Linked DNA regions of Heyndrickxia acidicola. The protein of the gene in region 1 binds, or shares a complex with, the protein of each later gene. Links are inferred from orthologs where the notes say so. Each region holds a gene or a part of one and is shown on either strand. Other genes may lie near its edges.

Region 1 (8,242 bases):
TCAGCCTCAGTTACTGGAAGACATTGAGCAATATATTGCAAAAGCCCTTTTCGAAAGAATGAATGGAAGTGAACTTCCATTTGTCGTTTGGGATAATGAAACAAATAAAATTGTAGGAACGACAAGATATTTGAATATTTCTATTCCCAATAAAACGCTTGAAATTGGCTGGACCTGGTATACTCCCGAGGTTTGGAGAACGAGGGTAAATACGGAATCAAAATATTTATTACTTCGATATTGCTTTGAGGAACTCAATTGGAATCGGGTACAATTCAAAACTGATGCTAGAAATGAGCGTTCCAGAGCAGCAATTTTACGTTTGGGTGCAAGCTTTGAGGGAACAATCAGGAGAGAAAGAATACTTGAAAATGGCCAGGTTCGAGACAGTGTTTTATACAGTATAATCAAAGAAGAATGGCCATTTGTAAAACAGCGTTTGGAAGCATTTTTGGAAGATGAGTCCACAATGGAAATTTTAACAAGCCACTAGATTATTTGCAGTGTTTATTTTTTTATTTGCTATTATTTCAATACTCATATTACCTTTTTAAAAGAGGGTGACTCAAAAAGCCGGGCTATGCCGCTGAATGGAGTCACCCTTTTTTTACTACTGAAAAAAAGGGGAAAAAGGTAGGGGGATTTTTCTATTTAGTTTTAGACTAGGCTACGCAGAAAATCACTTTAAACTAGTTCAAAAAATCAAGCCAGCCCGACCTATGGTAATCATTAGTACCTTATTGATGTGGAAGAAAGAATAGATAAGGGTGGCATATGAAAAAATAGATGTTAATCTTACACATAAATTGATTAATGAGTGAGCAGGTATGACAAACAGCGGTATATATATATGAGTAATACACACTGTTCGTTTTCAATCGAGGTTGATTGGAGCAGATACAAGAGACTCCTGCGGGATAAGCGTGTAAGTAGAGACCCCGCAGGAGCTTGCGAAGAAAAGGCTCCGCTACCACCCGCGGAAAGCGAGTGCCTGAAATGGAAATCAACTAACAGGAAAAAAAGGCTGCATCCAAGGTCATCTGATATCAGTGGACTTTTGGGACTGCCTCTTCTGTCTTAAATAAAGGTTGTTTTCGAATTAATTGTTGCTTTATGTATAAAGCTTAGCATCTTTATGAAAGCAATTCACAGGTTTTACCACAGAACCAATAGTCATCAATTTTCATCATTTTTTCTCTATAAGTGAACATTAGTTTTTGCATGTAAGACTAAAAGTAATGTAGTCCTAATGAGAAATGGTGAGTAAATATCAAGACTTTCGCTAAAAATGATAAAGAGGAGACCTTGCAGCAGAAAATGACAGACAAAAATAAATAAAATTTAAAATCATTACAGATTAACTGATTTTTCCTGTTTAAATCACTCATAAACTTTAACTGATAAGGAAACCTATTTATAGAAAGGAGTGGATAATAATGAACTTTACTGATTCTCCATATTCACCTGGCGAGGTAGTTTATGTCATTTATCGCAATCCCCATACACAAGATGTAGCGAATATACAAGAAGCGGCTGTTGTACAGGATCCTTCCCACCCAGGGCAGTTAGCCCTATTTTTATACGAAACATATTATCCTTTGTCTGATGAGTTCGCCATCTATCAATCAGAAGAGGAAGCAGAGCAAGCGTATGCTTATTATTTTGGCAGTATGGAATAGGGGGGAAGGATATGAGTAAAGGTAGAAAACCTTTTATGCCCCAGCTAGTTTATTTTGAACCAGATGCTCTTGAATATCCTTTGGGACAAACTTTATTAGAAAAATTTAAACAAGAGGATGTAGAGATTCGCTATACAACTTCCCATAATCAGGTTCGAAACCTCCCTGGAGAAAATGATTTCCAACGGTATCGAATAGCCAAATCCACATTGGTCGTGGGAATCAGAAAGACGCTTAAATTTGATACCTCAAAGCCTTCTGCAGAATATGCCATTCCCTTTGCTACTGGATGCATGGGACACTGTCATTATTGCTATCTTCAAACTACAATGGGAAGCAAGCCCTATATCAGAACTTATGTGAATGTGGAAGAAATACTTGAACAGGCACAACAGTACATGGATGAACGTTCACCCGAAATTACTCGGTTTGAAGCCTCATGTACATCCGACATTGTAGGAATTGACCATTTAACTCATACCTTGAAAAGAGCTATTGAATTTTTTGGAAAATCCGAACAAGGCAGACTTAGATTTGTGACAAAATTTCATCATGTAGATCATTTATTGGACGCTGAGCACAATGGAAAAACCAGATTCAGATTTAGTATAAATGCGGACTACGTTATTAAATATTTTGAACCGGGTACGTCACGCTTGGAGGATCGAATTGAGGCGGCAGCCAAAGTGGCGAAAGCAGGATATCCACTTGGCTTTATTGTAGCTCCTATTTATTTGCACGAAGGCTGGAAAGAAGGGTATAAACATTTATTTGAACTCTTACATGCCAAGCTTCCTGAGGATACTAAGCATGATATAACATTTGAACTGATTCAGCACAGGTTTACAAAGCCTGCAAAAAGAGTAATTCAAAAGAATTACCCTATGACAAAACTGGAACTAGATGAAGAAAAACGCCGTTATAAATGGGGAAGATATGGAATTGGAAAATATATTTATCCGAAAGAACAAGAGACAGATATGAAAGAAACTATTTCTAATTATATAAACGAATTTTTTCCAAAAGCTAAAATAGAGTACTTTACCTGAGATTCACCAAAGAAAGAGTAGTTTACTATCAAATTCATACTGCTACTAAAAGCAGCATTTTTATTAAAGAAGTAAACTCAATGAACAAAAATCTAATCGATATGGATCGGTTCATAGGAGCAGCGCTATGAAAAGATACTTTTTCAGCTTTATTATCGCCATTGCATTAGTGTGTGGTTTTCAAGTGAATACAAAAGCATTAAAAACTAGAGCGGAATATGAAAAAACCGGAAATGCAGTGTGGGATGTTAAAACAAATCAAAAAATTATTGCCTTAACTTTTGACGACGGACCACATTCAAAATATACCCCGCAAATCCTCAAATTGTTAGCAAAGTATAATGCCAAAGCTACTTTTTTTGTAACAGGGGAGAGAGTCGAACTATACCCAGACATTACAAGGCAAATATCAAAGGCAGGACATGAAATTGGAAGCCATACCTTTAGTCACCCCCGGCTTTCAAGGATTTCCGAGAACAATCTTAGGAATGAACTCCGACTTACTGAAGATGTGGTAGAAAGGATAACGGGAAAACATATAGCATTATTCAGGCCAGTCGGAGGTTATTATAATGACCTGGTTGTTAATACTGCTGCTAAGGAAGGATACCGTGTTATATTATGGTCCTGGAATCATGACTCAAAAGATTGGCAGAAGCCTGGCTTTCATCGTATTGTCATGAATGTAATACTGGATATTAAGCCAGGAAATATCATATTAATGCATGATGGGGGCGGAGACCGAAGTCAGACAGTGAAAGCTCTTAAATTTATTCTTCCTGAATTAAAGAGACAGGGCTATGAAATGATTAGTGTATCCGATTTATTATTAAGATCAGGATATGATGGAATTCCTGTTTATTTAAAATAAGTTCTTTAAACGTAATAAAAATGAAGTGGTCGTGAGTGCCACTTCATTAATCTATAATATGCTTTTTACTTTATTATGTTATTTATTGCTAGCAATACTTTTACTTTTACTTAGGCTCTGTTCGTAAACTTTGTTGCTAATTGACAAAAAATTATTTAACCCAGGTTTAGTATTAAATTTTTAAATAGGATGCGAAAAGGTGCCGCGAGGACAGACAACCCCGGCAACTATTTGTGAGAAAACAGCCTTTACTTATGCTAATAAAAACAAATTTCTCTGCAAATGTCTCATTATATTTTGATACATATTTACTCTGGAAGGATGTTTAATTCCATATAAAACATAGCTCTGTTAATCTTGCAGGTTGAATTAGGCTGCAGGTACTTGCTTCCCGTGGGGGGCAAGTAAGCCTTCTCTTAGGATCATCTCCCGGGGGACTCCATTCAGATCCTCTTTTCTATCCAGGAGTCTCGCACTACAGCTCCAATCAAAATAGGTGTAAATCAGGAATATTTGTTAACAAAGGATTAAAAATAGTATGAGATAACCGCAATATTTTATAAAAATACAGAAAATCCCCTTAAAAAGATGGTATTTTATATTACGGCAGGTATAATAAGAAGTAAACGGTTGTATTTGTAATTATATAGGCTATTTGACCATTTGTTGTAAACGACAAAAAAAGTAAACGGCTAAGACAGCTTGTGACATGAATTGCTCTGCTCATTCTCTATACTGTAGGGAAAGGAATAAATTCGGGAGTGAATGTCTTTGAGAACGTATCAAATCTATTTAATAGAAGAAGAGTTTGCTGACTATTTTTATGGAAGAGAAAGAATGTTCTTCGAGCTTTTTTCACAGTATCAAGTGGTGTCTGGACGCTTAAAAAATATAATTGAAAGACAAATTCGCTTTATTACAAAGCCTCTGCCGGTTTTGCATTTGCATCACTTATTAAATCAGTCATTTTTAAGAAATAAAGAATTCATACTCGAGGGAAGATACTATCGTTATGTGCTTCCCGAGTCAGATGACTCCGTAGAGCTTCTAATTGAAGATCACAGGCTCCAATTAAATGCCTGGGGAAACTATGACACGGAATCCATTTTTTTTGAAGAACTCCGTAAATTTGATGGCCGTCTATTAGCTGTCGATACAGAGCATGCACAATTCGGTTGGATTAAACCAGTAAAAACAAGAAAATACATTTGAAACATCATTGAAATATTGTAAAATGAATGAGGATTTAGTACACTGTAAGATAGACAACATGAAGGAGGAATAGTATGACTTGGGTAATTATCCTAGTAGGCGTAATTGCTTTGCTAGTTGGGGTTGCGATTGGATTTTTCGTCGCACGTAAATATATGATGACCTATCTAAAAAAGAATCCGCCAATTAATGAACAAATGCTAAAAATGATGATGATGCAAATGGGCATGAAACCATCCCAAAAGAAAATCAATCAAATGATGAATGCCATGAACAAACAGACAGGCAAGTAATAAAAATTGCCTAGGGCTTGATTTTATTTTAAAGGGATTTAAAAGGGTACAATCATAATGATTTTGGAATTATACTAGTCATTAAATCTTTGAATAGCCCTAAAGTGTATCTTTTATCAAGCTAATCCGAAACCACTTACTCGTTGGAACCGAAACCAGCGAAGAGTGGTTTTTTTGTTGTATACAGCCATTTGTCTCGTATAGACAAAGGTCTATACTCCTTCTACAAACAAAATACCACTCAAAAGTTGAGTGGCATCTATATTAAAATTTTCTTTTTTCATATTCCGGCTGGTTGTGTATTTTCCGTTAATGTATTCCGCAAAATATACATACTTATAATCTGTTTTTGTTATCTGAATGGTTTGTTCATTATTTATTTTATATTTTTGTCCAACTCTTAAATTCATTAAATCCTTCTCCTTAATTTTAAAGGCTCTGTTCATTCTGCCTGTTTATTTCGCTCAAGGTGCGCGTTTTCGAGGGGGGGCCTGCGCTTTAATCTAATAGGGCCAGGGCACCAAAATCAACTATAACGATCCGATTGTTCTATTAAATGCACACAATTAATAGTATCGGCCAATTTTTTTAGATGTTTAGGTGAAATGTATATCAAAAACGCCAATCATAGATTTGCCATGAGAAATTAAGAGTAGTACAACTAAAAGAAAATTACAACCATTTTTACACGGAGTTTATTTCTGGAATGTTTTGTTCTCCTCGTTTATGCAACGGCCGTTTCACAAGTTTTAGAACAAAAAATCTTTACTAATCCTGATTGTTTCATCTTATGTGATAAAACCTAATTACTAAATCCATTTTGAAAATCTGCTTAACTTGCAGGATAAGGTTTTCTGATTTTCCCCAGGGTTATAGGATATGCAAAAGTCAGAGTGGAAATTAATAGATAAATTTTAAAAAATCTTAAGGTAAATTAATATAGTTGAAAATAAGAAAATTCTGCATCTTACTAATGAAAACCACTTATTGTTTAAAACTTAATTTTGATGAAGAAACCGGATCAATTGAACCACACAGGCCCCATCTAGCCCGGAGCGGAAGTACACAGGCAGGAATAACAAAAATTAATTAAAAAGAGTATTTTAATATTTAAGAAAATATTGTAAAATAAGTAAAAAAACAAAGGTAGATGCATATGCATACATTATTATATTTAAAAAAATGCTTAATAGAAGAGAAGCTGTTTAAAGGAACACCATTAAAGCAGATTGCCTTTGAATTAGGTCTTTCGAACAGCTATTTATCTAATTTCATTGATTTTGTGGAGGGAAAGCCGGGTTCACATGAAGTAAAATTTGATACACTGTTAAAAATCATTAAAAGATATTGCCGAAACTCCAAAGATATACAGGATATAATAAAGGATTTTTCCAAAAGGGCTGCCAAGCCTCAAAACTTAAGAATGTTATTGGAGTTTGCAGATGAGCACCATGATTATGAATTTTTATCCTCCCTTATCAATCGCTGCAAAAAATCCAGCAACAGAGGTTTGGAATCCATTTCTAATCTGTACGAATTGCTCTATAAACGAAAAACTTCTCAAATACCGCTTAAAATATATCGTGAACAATTATCAGTATTAAAGACGGACAGCACCTCTGAAAGTGATTATCTTATTTTAATATTGGAGTCCTATATTCTTTATGACATGAGATCGTACAATTTATTAAAGCTGAATATTGAGCTGCTGGACTCTTTAGTGCAAAAGCTGGATTGCGAAAAATATCTGCTGCATCGTTATCACCTCCGCAAAGAAGAGATAAAAATGAGATATTTTTTGATGACAAACCAACATTATGAATGCAACCAGGTAGCAGATGCCATCATCCATTCATCAGATAATGAAAGGCTGAAGGGTTCTTCTTATTATTCAAAAGGCCTATCTTCTCTTTTTTCCTCCTTTCAGGAATCATTAGAGAATTTGGGGAAGGCGGAAGCAATATTTCAAAAGCTTCAGCATACAAGGACCCTTGAAGTTATAAAGCATTACATAGGCTTAGCTAAATGTATCCATGACAAAGCCACCCAGGAGGATCTTCCTCATCTAACCCAGCTGGACCGTATTTATTTTGCTGTTAAATCAGGCGATAGGCAATTAGCGCAGGAGCTGTATGGAATGTTTCTTCAAGATAAGGATCAAATTACGAAAGAGAATTTGCCCTTTCTCATTCTGATGAAAGGACTTATCGAAAAGGAAAAAGATATCCTATGGCAATCCTATGCTGAATATATTAAACAAGGGGAATTACTTTTTGCCAATCTTCCTTTATTGGAGCTTGAAAAAGCAGGGAGTAAACCGTTTGTTTTAGTTTAATAACTTATTATAACTTTAGGAGGCGGTACATTATGAAGTTAAAGAAAATTTTGTATTCTGTTGGATTGATAGCCATTTTACTTGCGAGCAGCAGCGTTGTTCTGCCAAATGGCGGACACGATGGGGACGTACCAATAGGGTCAACCTATTAATGGATAAGTAACAGGAATGACTTTTTGTGACTGGGTAAATATTTAGTCTTCAAATCTCATCTACGATTAAACTGATTCTTCCAGCTTCAGTTTAAGTGATTAAGGTTTTTAACCCCCTGTGATTTATAATTGAAAAAAAGGGTAAACAACTATGAAAGAATATTCAGGGAGTCAATAAAAGTTGAGAGAACTTGGACTGAAAGGAAAGAAGAATTATGGGTAAAATAACGAATATTAACATCACTAACATAGAACATAAGAAGGAATTAATGACGAATAAAAATGTCTTTGCACACGTAGTAAAGGGAGAACCCTTTGAAGTATTTGGCACTTGTGAAATAAATGGTGAAACAAAATACTTTGCCGTTACTTTTGGAGAAAAAGATAAAAATAAATCAATGGAAGAACTTAAGGAAATGATAGGAGAACAATTACTGGCGACAGTATGAAGATGAACCTGTTTGAAAAGTCGCTTTTAAAGTACCGGGTTCTATTTTTAAATACAAGTAAATAAAAGACATACGAAAAGGGGCATTAAATCGCAAACGATTTAGATGCCCCCTTTTTATTGAAATAAAGGTTTTTTATTAATATTGATGTATTTCTGGTATAGTAAATCGCACAAATAGGGGATAACTGGTCACTGCTCAT
Region 2 (5,461 bases), 1.9 Mb from region 1 along the record:
TTCAAACGAATGAGCTAAAAAGCAACACTTCAACAAAAATCGTGATTTTAAGCAGCCAATCGGAATCTTTCATTTTATTTCCTCACTTTTTTAATCATCTCAAAAAACAAAACAAATTCAGGATTGTTTCGTTCCAGCTCTATTTTTTCAGTCTATTAGCACACAAAAAATGATTTGTGGATAATTTTCGACACCACTTTTTCTATCCACAGCATTTATAGACAAGTTTTGCACAAGCTAGCAGCCTGTGGATTATTTTTTCCCACAAACTCTTCGCGTTGTGGATAGTTTTCAAATAGCATTGCAACACCTATAATTATTTGATATGATTATTGTGTTTTCACTCTTAACAAACGTTGTGCATAACTATCTTATCCACAGATTGTGGATATCCTGTGGATAGGTTATCCATACCCTTTTAATAAATTTGTCCACAGATGGTGGATTATGTCGAAATCTCTTATCTTTCCTTATTATATATTTTTCCACAATCATAGAGATGTATATTTATAAATTCCTATTCTTTTTAACGAAACACTGTTACACAACGTGGTTGTAAATAGGGGTAAAAGAATACTTTATATGCGGGGATTCACAAAAAGCTGAATCTCTATTTTCAGATGTAAAAAAATAATCAAATGAAGGAGGGCATAGTGTTGGAGAATATAGCTGATCTTTGGGACAAGGCTCTTTCAATTATAGAAAAAAAGATCAGTAAGCCCAGCTTCGAAACTTGGCTTAAGTCCACAAAGGCACATTCCTTAAAAGGGGATACGTTTATTATTACAGTTCCCAATGATTTCGCCCGGGATTGGCTTGAAGGAAGATATGTAAATCTTATTTCCGGTGTACTTTATGAAATTACTGGCGAAGAGCTGTCCATTAAATTTATTATTCCCCAAAATCAAGAAGAAGAAGATTACGCAGCCAATGTTCCTCAGCAAAAAAGACCTAAAATAGATGAGCCGGTTGAGTTATTTCAAAATATGCTAATTCCCAAATATACCTTTGATACTTTTGTTATTGGTTCTGGGAATCGCTTTGCTCATGCAGCATCACTGGCGGTGGCAGAAGCTCCTGCAAAAGCATATAATCCTCTTTTTATTTATGGAGGAGTTGGATTGGGTAAAACCCATTTAATGCATGCTATTGGACATTATGTGCTAGAGCATAACCCCCAGGCCAAGGTCGTGTACCTGTCTTCCGAAAAGTTCACAAATGAATTTATTAATTCGATTCGTGATAATAGGGCAGGGGACTTTCGCAATAAATACAGAAATGTAGACATTCTTTTGATAGATGATATTCAATTTCTTGCCGGAAAAGAACAAACACAGGAAGAATTTTTCCATACTTTTAATGCATTGCATGAGGAAAGCAAGCAAATTGTTATTTCCAGTGATCGGCCGCCAAAGGAAATCCCTACACTTGAAGACCGTTTGCGTTCCCGCTTTGAATGGGGCTTAATTACGGATATTACTCCTCCTGATTTGGAGACAAGGATTGCCATTCTTCGAAAGAAAGCCAAAGCAGACGGACTTGATATCCCTAACGAAGTCATGCTGTATATTGCGAATCAAATCGACTCCAATATCAGGGAATTAGAAGGGGCTCTCATAAGAGTTGTTGCGTATTCATCTCTCATAAATAAAGATATAAATGCCGACTTAGCCGCTGAGGCACTAAAAGATATTATTCCAAGCTCTAAGCCGAGAGTTATTACGATACATGATATTCAAAAGACAGTTGGAGAAGAATATAACGTAAAACTGGAAGATTTTAAAGCAAAAAAGAGAACAAAGTCAGTAGCATTTCCTCGTCAAATTGCTATGTATCTATCCAGAGAGCTAACAGATTTCTCACTTCCGAAAATTGGCGAAGAATTTGGCGGCAGAGACCATACAACGGTCATTCATGCCCATGAAAAAATTTCAAAAATGCTTCAAATTGATACACAGCTGGAAAAAAAGTTAACCGAAATTCAAAGTCTGTTAAAAAGCTAGCTGATTGTAACCAGGGGATATTGTGAATAAGTGGTCTTACCTTATGCACAGTCTGTCCACATGTGGATAGGCTGTCTTTCCGTTATTTTTCTTAGTTATCCACAAATCCACAGTGCCTACTACTATTACTACTATATTTTTAAAAAAATATTATTAAATAAATGCTTTGTTAGTAATACAAGAATGTATGAAGGGTACTGCTAATTAAATAGCTCATATATTATATTGGGGGTTAAAAAATGAAGTTCTTAATTCAACGTGATCGTCTCATTCAGAGTGTGCAGGATGTAATGAGAGCCGTAAGCTCCAGAACAACGATACCTATTCTGACTGGAATTAAAATTGTTGCTGCAAATGATGGGGTAACCTTTACCGGCAGTGATTCAGATGTCTCTATAGAGTCTTTTATTCCAAAAGAAGAAGACGGAGACGAACTAGTTGAAATAAAAGAATTAGGCAGCATTGTCCTACAAGCCAAATTCTTTAGCGAAATTGTCAAGAAACTGCCAATGGATACAGTGGAAATCGAGGTATTAAACCAGTTTCAAACGGTTATCCGCTCAGGTAAATCCGAATTTAACTTAATCGGGCTGGATCCAGATGAATATCCTCATCTGCCGCAAATTTCTGAGGATAACATTCTTAAGATTCCTACCGATATACTTAAAACACTGATAAGACAAACGGTTTTTGCAGTGTCCACCCTAGAAACACGCCCTATCTTGACAGGTGTAAACTGTAAGGTGGAAAACGGCAAGCTCTACTGTATTGCAACAGATAGTCACAGACTGGCTATGAGGACGGCTGCCATTGATACACAAAGCGAAGAAACCTACAATATTGTCATACCTGGGAAAAGTTTAAACGAATTAAATAAAATTCTGGATGATACAAATGAGCCGGTGGAAATCGTAATAACGGAAAATCAGGTTCTATTCAGAACAAAGCATCTATTGTTCTTATCTCGCTTACTAGAAGGCAGCTATCCTGATACTTCAAGGCTGATTCCTAATGAAAGCAAAACGGAGATTACTATTAATACCAAGGAATTTCTTCAGGCAATTGATCGTGCATCACTATTAGCAAGAGAAGGCCGCAATCCAAATGTGGTTAAGCTTACAACAATTGGATCCGGTCTTGTGGAAATCTCTTCCAATACCCCGGAAGTCGGAAAGGTAGTAGAACAAGTACAGAGCCAAGCGATTGACGGGGAGGAATTAAAAATTTCCTTCAGTGCAAAATACATGATGGATGCACTAAAAGCGCTGGAAGGTTTGGAAATACGTGTGAACTTCAGCGGCGCGATGAGGCCATTTGTTATACACCCGGTAAATGACGAGTCCATTTTGCAACTGATTCTGCCAGTAAGAACATACTAGTGAAATGCCTTTTTTGAGTGCTAGTTATTAGTCAACAAAGCTAACGTTAAAAATTTACCTGCCGAAATATAAATGGTCGGCAGGTTTTTTCTATAGAATCGATGGAGATTAGAACCTTTGTGTTAATTGAATTATTTTAGTAAAATCAGAAGTATGAAAACTCGGGAAAGAGTGATTTGATGGAAAAAAAAATAAAGATTAATTCAGAGATTATAACATTGGGCCAATTCCTAAAACTGGCAGATTTAATCCAAAGCGGCGGAATGGCAAAATGGTTCCTTAGTGAATATGAGGTTTACGTAAACGGGGAGCAAGACCAAAGAAGGGGCAGAAAGCTTACAATCGGTGATAAAATTGAGATTGACGGATTCGGCGTTTTTGAGATTTCAAGCGAGGCCTAACCGCAATACAGCCAGTCGTCCCGATTTTGGAGACTCCTATCTCCTCTATGGCATTAAATATAAAGGGTGTCCCAAATGTATATTACAGAATTAGAACTTAGAAATTATCGCAATTATGATAGCTTGAACATGACCTTTGAAAATAAAGTGAATGTTATACTTGGAGAAAATGCTCAGGGTAAAACAAATGTGATGGAATCCATCTTTGTTTTAGCAATGGCAAAATCCCATCGAACGTCTAACGATAAAGATTTAATCCGTTGGGATGAAGAATATGCTAAAATAAAAGGAAGGATACAAAAATACAATAGTTCTGTTCCTATGGAGCTCGTGATATCCAAAAAAGGGAAGAAGGCAAAATTTAATCATATTGAGCAGCGGAAATTAAGCCAATATGTTGGAAATATGAACGTTGTCATGTTCGCTCCGGAGGATCTTCATCTTGTAAAAGGAAGTCCGCAGGTCAGGAGACGGTTTATTGATATGGAAATAGGCCAGGTATCCCCTGTTTATTTATATGATATTGGCCAGTATCAAAAAATATTGCAGCAAAGAAATCATTATTTAAAGCAGCTGCAGCTTCGGAAGGCCGCGGATCAAACCATGCTGGAGGTTTTAACAGAACAATTCACACAGGTATCTGTGAAAATCATCCAAAAGAGGTTCGAATTTATTAAAATGCTGGAAGAATGGGCAAAACCGATTCATACAGGAATCTCAAGAGGTCTTGAAACCTTAAAAATTGTCTATAAACCGTCGCTTGATGTATCAGATGAGCTTGATTGGTCAACGATGATAAATAGATTTGAAGAGAAATTCGCCCTAATAAAAAAAAGAGAAATAGAGCGCGGTGTTACGTTAGTAGGTCCTCATCGGGATGACCTGCAATTTCTTGTTAATGATCGTGATATTCATACTTTTGGATCGCAGGGCCAGCAAAGGACAACTGCCCTGTCCGTTAAACTTGCCGAAATCGAATTAATCCATTCTGAAATTGGGGAATATCCCATCCTTCTTCTTGACGATGTACTCTCGGAATTGGATGATTACAGGCAATCTCATTTATTAAATACAATACAGGGAAAAGTTCAAACGTTTGTTACAACAACCAGTATAGACGGCATAGACCATCAAACCTTAAAGGAAGCTTCGACTTATTCTGTTGAAGCAGGTCATATGCTGCAGAGGAAATGAGGAATGGGATGTATATTCATTTAGGGGAAGATGTAATGGTTCGTACGGATGAAATAGTTGCCATTTTGGACAAAAAATCTATCCAGGTATCAGCAATTATGGATGGATTTTTAAATTCTAAAGACAAAAAAATCATAAATCTTGCCAAAGGTGATTTCAAATCTCTTGTTATAACGGATCATCGCATTTATCTCTCACCACTCGCCTCTATTACGCTTAACAAGCGTTCAATGACTGAACATCAGCCTGATTTATATACATGATTTATATCTCATTTTTTAAAAGCTAAGTAGCTAGTTTCTGTTGAGATTAGCATTTATTTTTGAATAAAACATTATCATTTTGAAAGTGTAGGTGGTTATGAGTGCCGATGGAACAAGAACAAGCACAAGGCCAAGCATATGACGAGAGTCAGATCCAAGTACTTGAGGGACTTGAAGCTGTACGTAAACGTCCGGGAATGTATATTGGGTCCACAAGCTCA

What was found. The genes of interacting proteins can lie anywhere in the genome.
Region 2: the proteins of sirA (region 1) and dnaA are in contact, whole or in part, in a crystal structure (PDB 4TPS), measured with the Bacillus subtilis proteins. The link is inferred for Heyndrickxia acidicola from one-to-one orthologs.

Annotation. Positions count from the first base shown.
Region 1 is NZ_KV440953.1:1,532,479-1,540,720, reverse strand. What follows is about bases 3,113-6,090. They hold sirA (sporulation inhibitor of replication protein SirA), read left to right. Parts: upstream 3,113-4,370; coding sequence 4,371-4,811; downstream 4,812-6,090. Other genes in these bases: A5N88_RS07125 (hypothetical protein), read right to left, coding at 5,317-5,514; A5N88_RS07130 (YneF family protein), read left to right, coding at 4,886-5,104; A5N88_RS07140 (polysaccharide deacetylase family protein), read left to right, coding at 3,113-3,599. Also shown: A5N88_RS07155 (GNAT family N-acetyltransferase), read left to right, coding at 1-493; A5N88_RS07150 (transcriptional regulator SplA domain-containing protein), read left to right, coding at 1,437-1,679; splB (spore photoproduct lyase), read left to right, coding at 1,691-2,728; more of A5N88_RS07140, read left to right, coding at 2,856-3,112; A5N88_RS07120 (AimR family lysis-lysogeny pheromone receptor), read left to right, coding at 6,261-7,439; A5N88_RS07115 (hypothetical protein), read left to right, coding at 7,807-8,040; A5N88_RS07110 (helix-turn-helix transcriptional regulator), read right to left, coding at 8,239-8,242. UniProt on the Bacillus subtilis protein: Inhibits DNA replication initiation during sporulation, preventing overinitiation and thus enforcing diploidy; probably the main regulator of sporulation replication initiation under Spo0A control.
Region 2 is NZ_KV440953.1:3,384,683-3,390,143, forward strand. The notes cover bases 1-2,829. They hold dnaA (chromosomal replication initiator protein DnaA), read left to right. Parts: upstream 1-656; coding sequence 657-2,003; downstream 2,004-2,829. Other genes in these bases: dnaN (DNA polymerase III subunit beta), read left to right, coding at 2,243-2,829. In the rest of the region: more of dnaN, read left to right, coding at 2,830-3,382; S4 domain-containing protein YaaA, read left to right, coding at 3,562-3,783; DNA replication/repair protein RecF, read left to right, coding at 3,859-4,977; extracellular matrix regulator RemB, read left to right, coding at 4,986-5,240; gyrB (DNA topoisomerase (ATP-hydrolyzing) subunit B), read left to right, coding at 5,348-5,461. UniProt on the Bacillus subtilis protein: Plays an essential role in the initiation and regulation of chromosomal replication. ATP-DnaA binds to the origin of replication (oriC) to initiate formation of the DNA replication initiation complex once per cell cycle.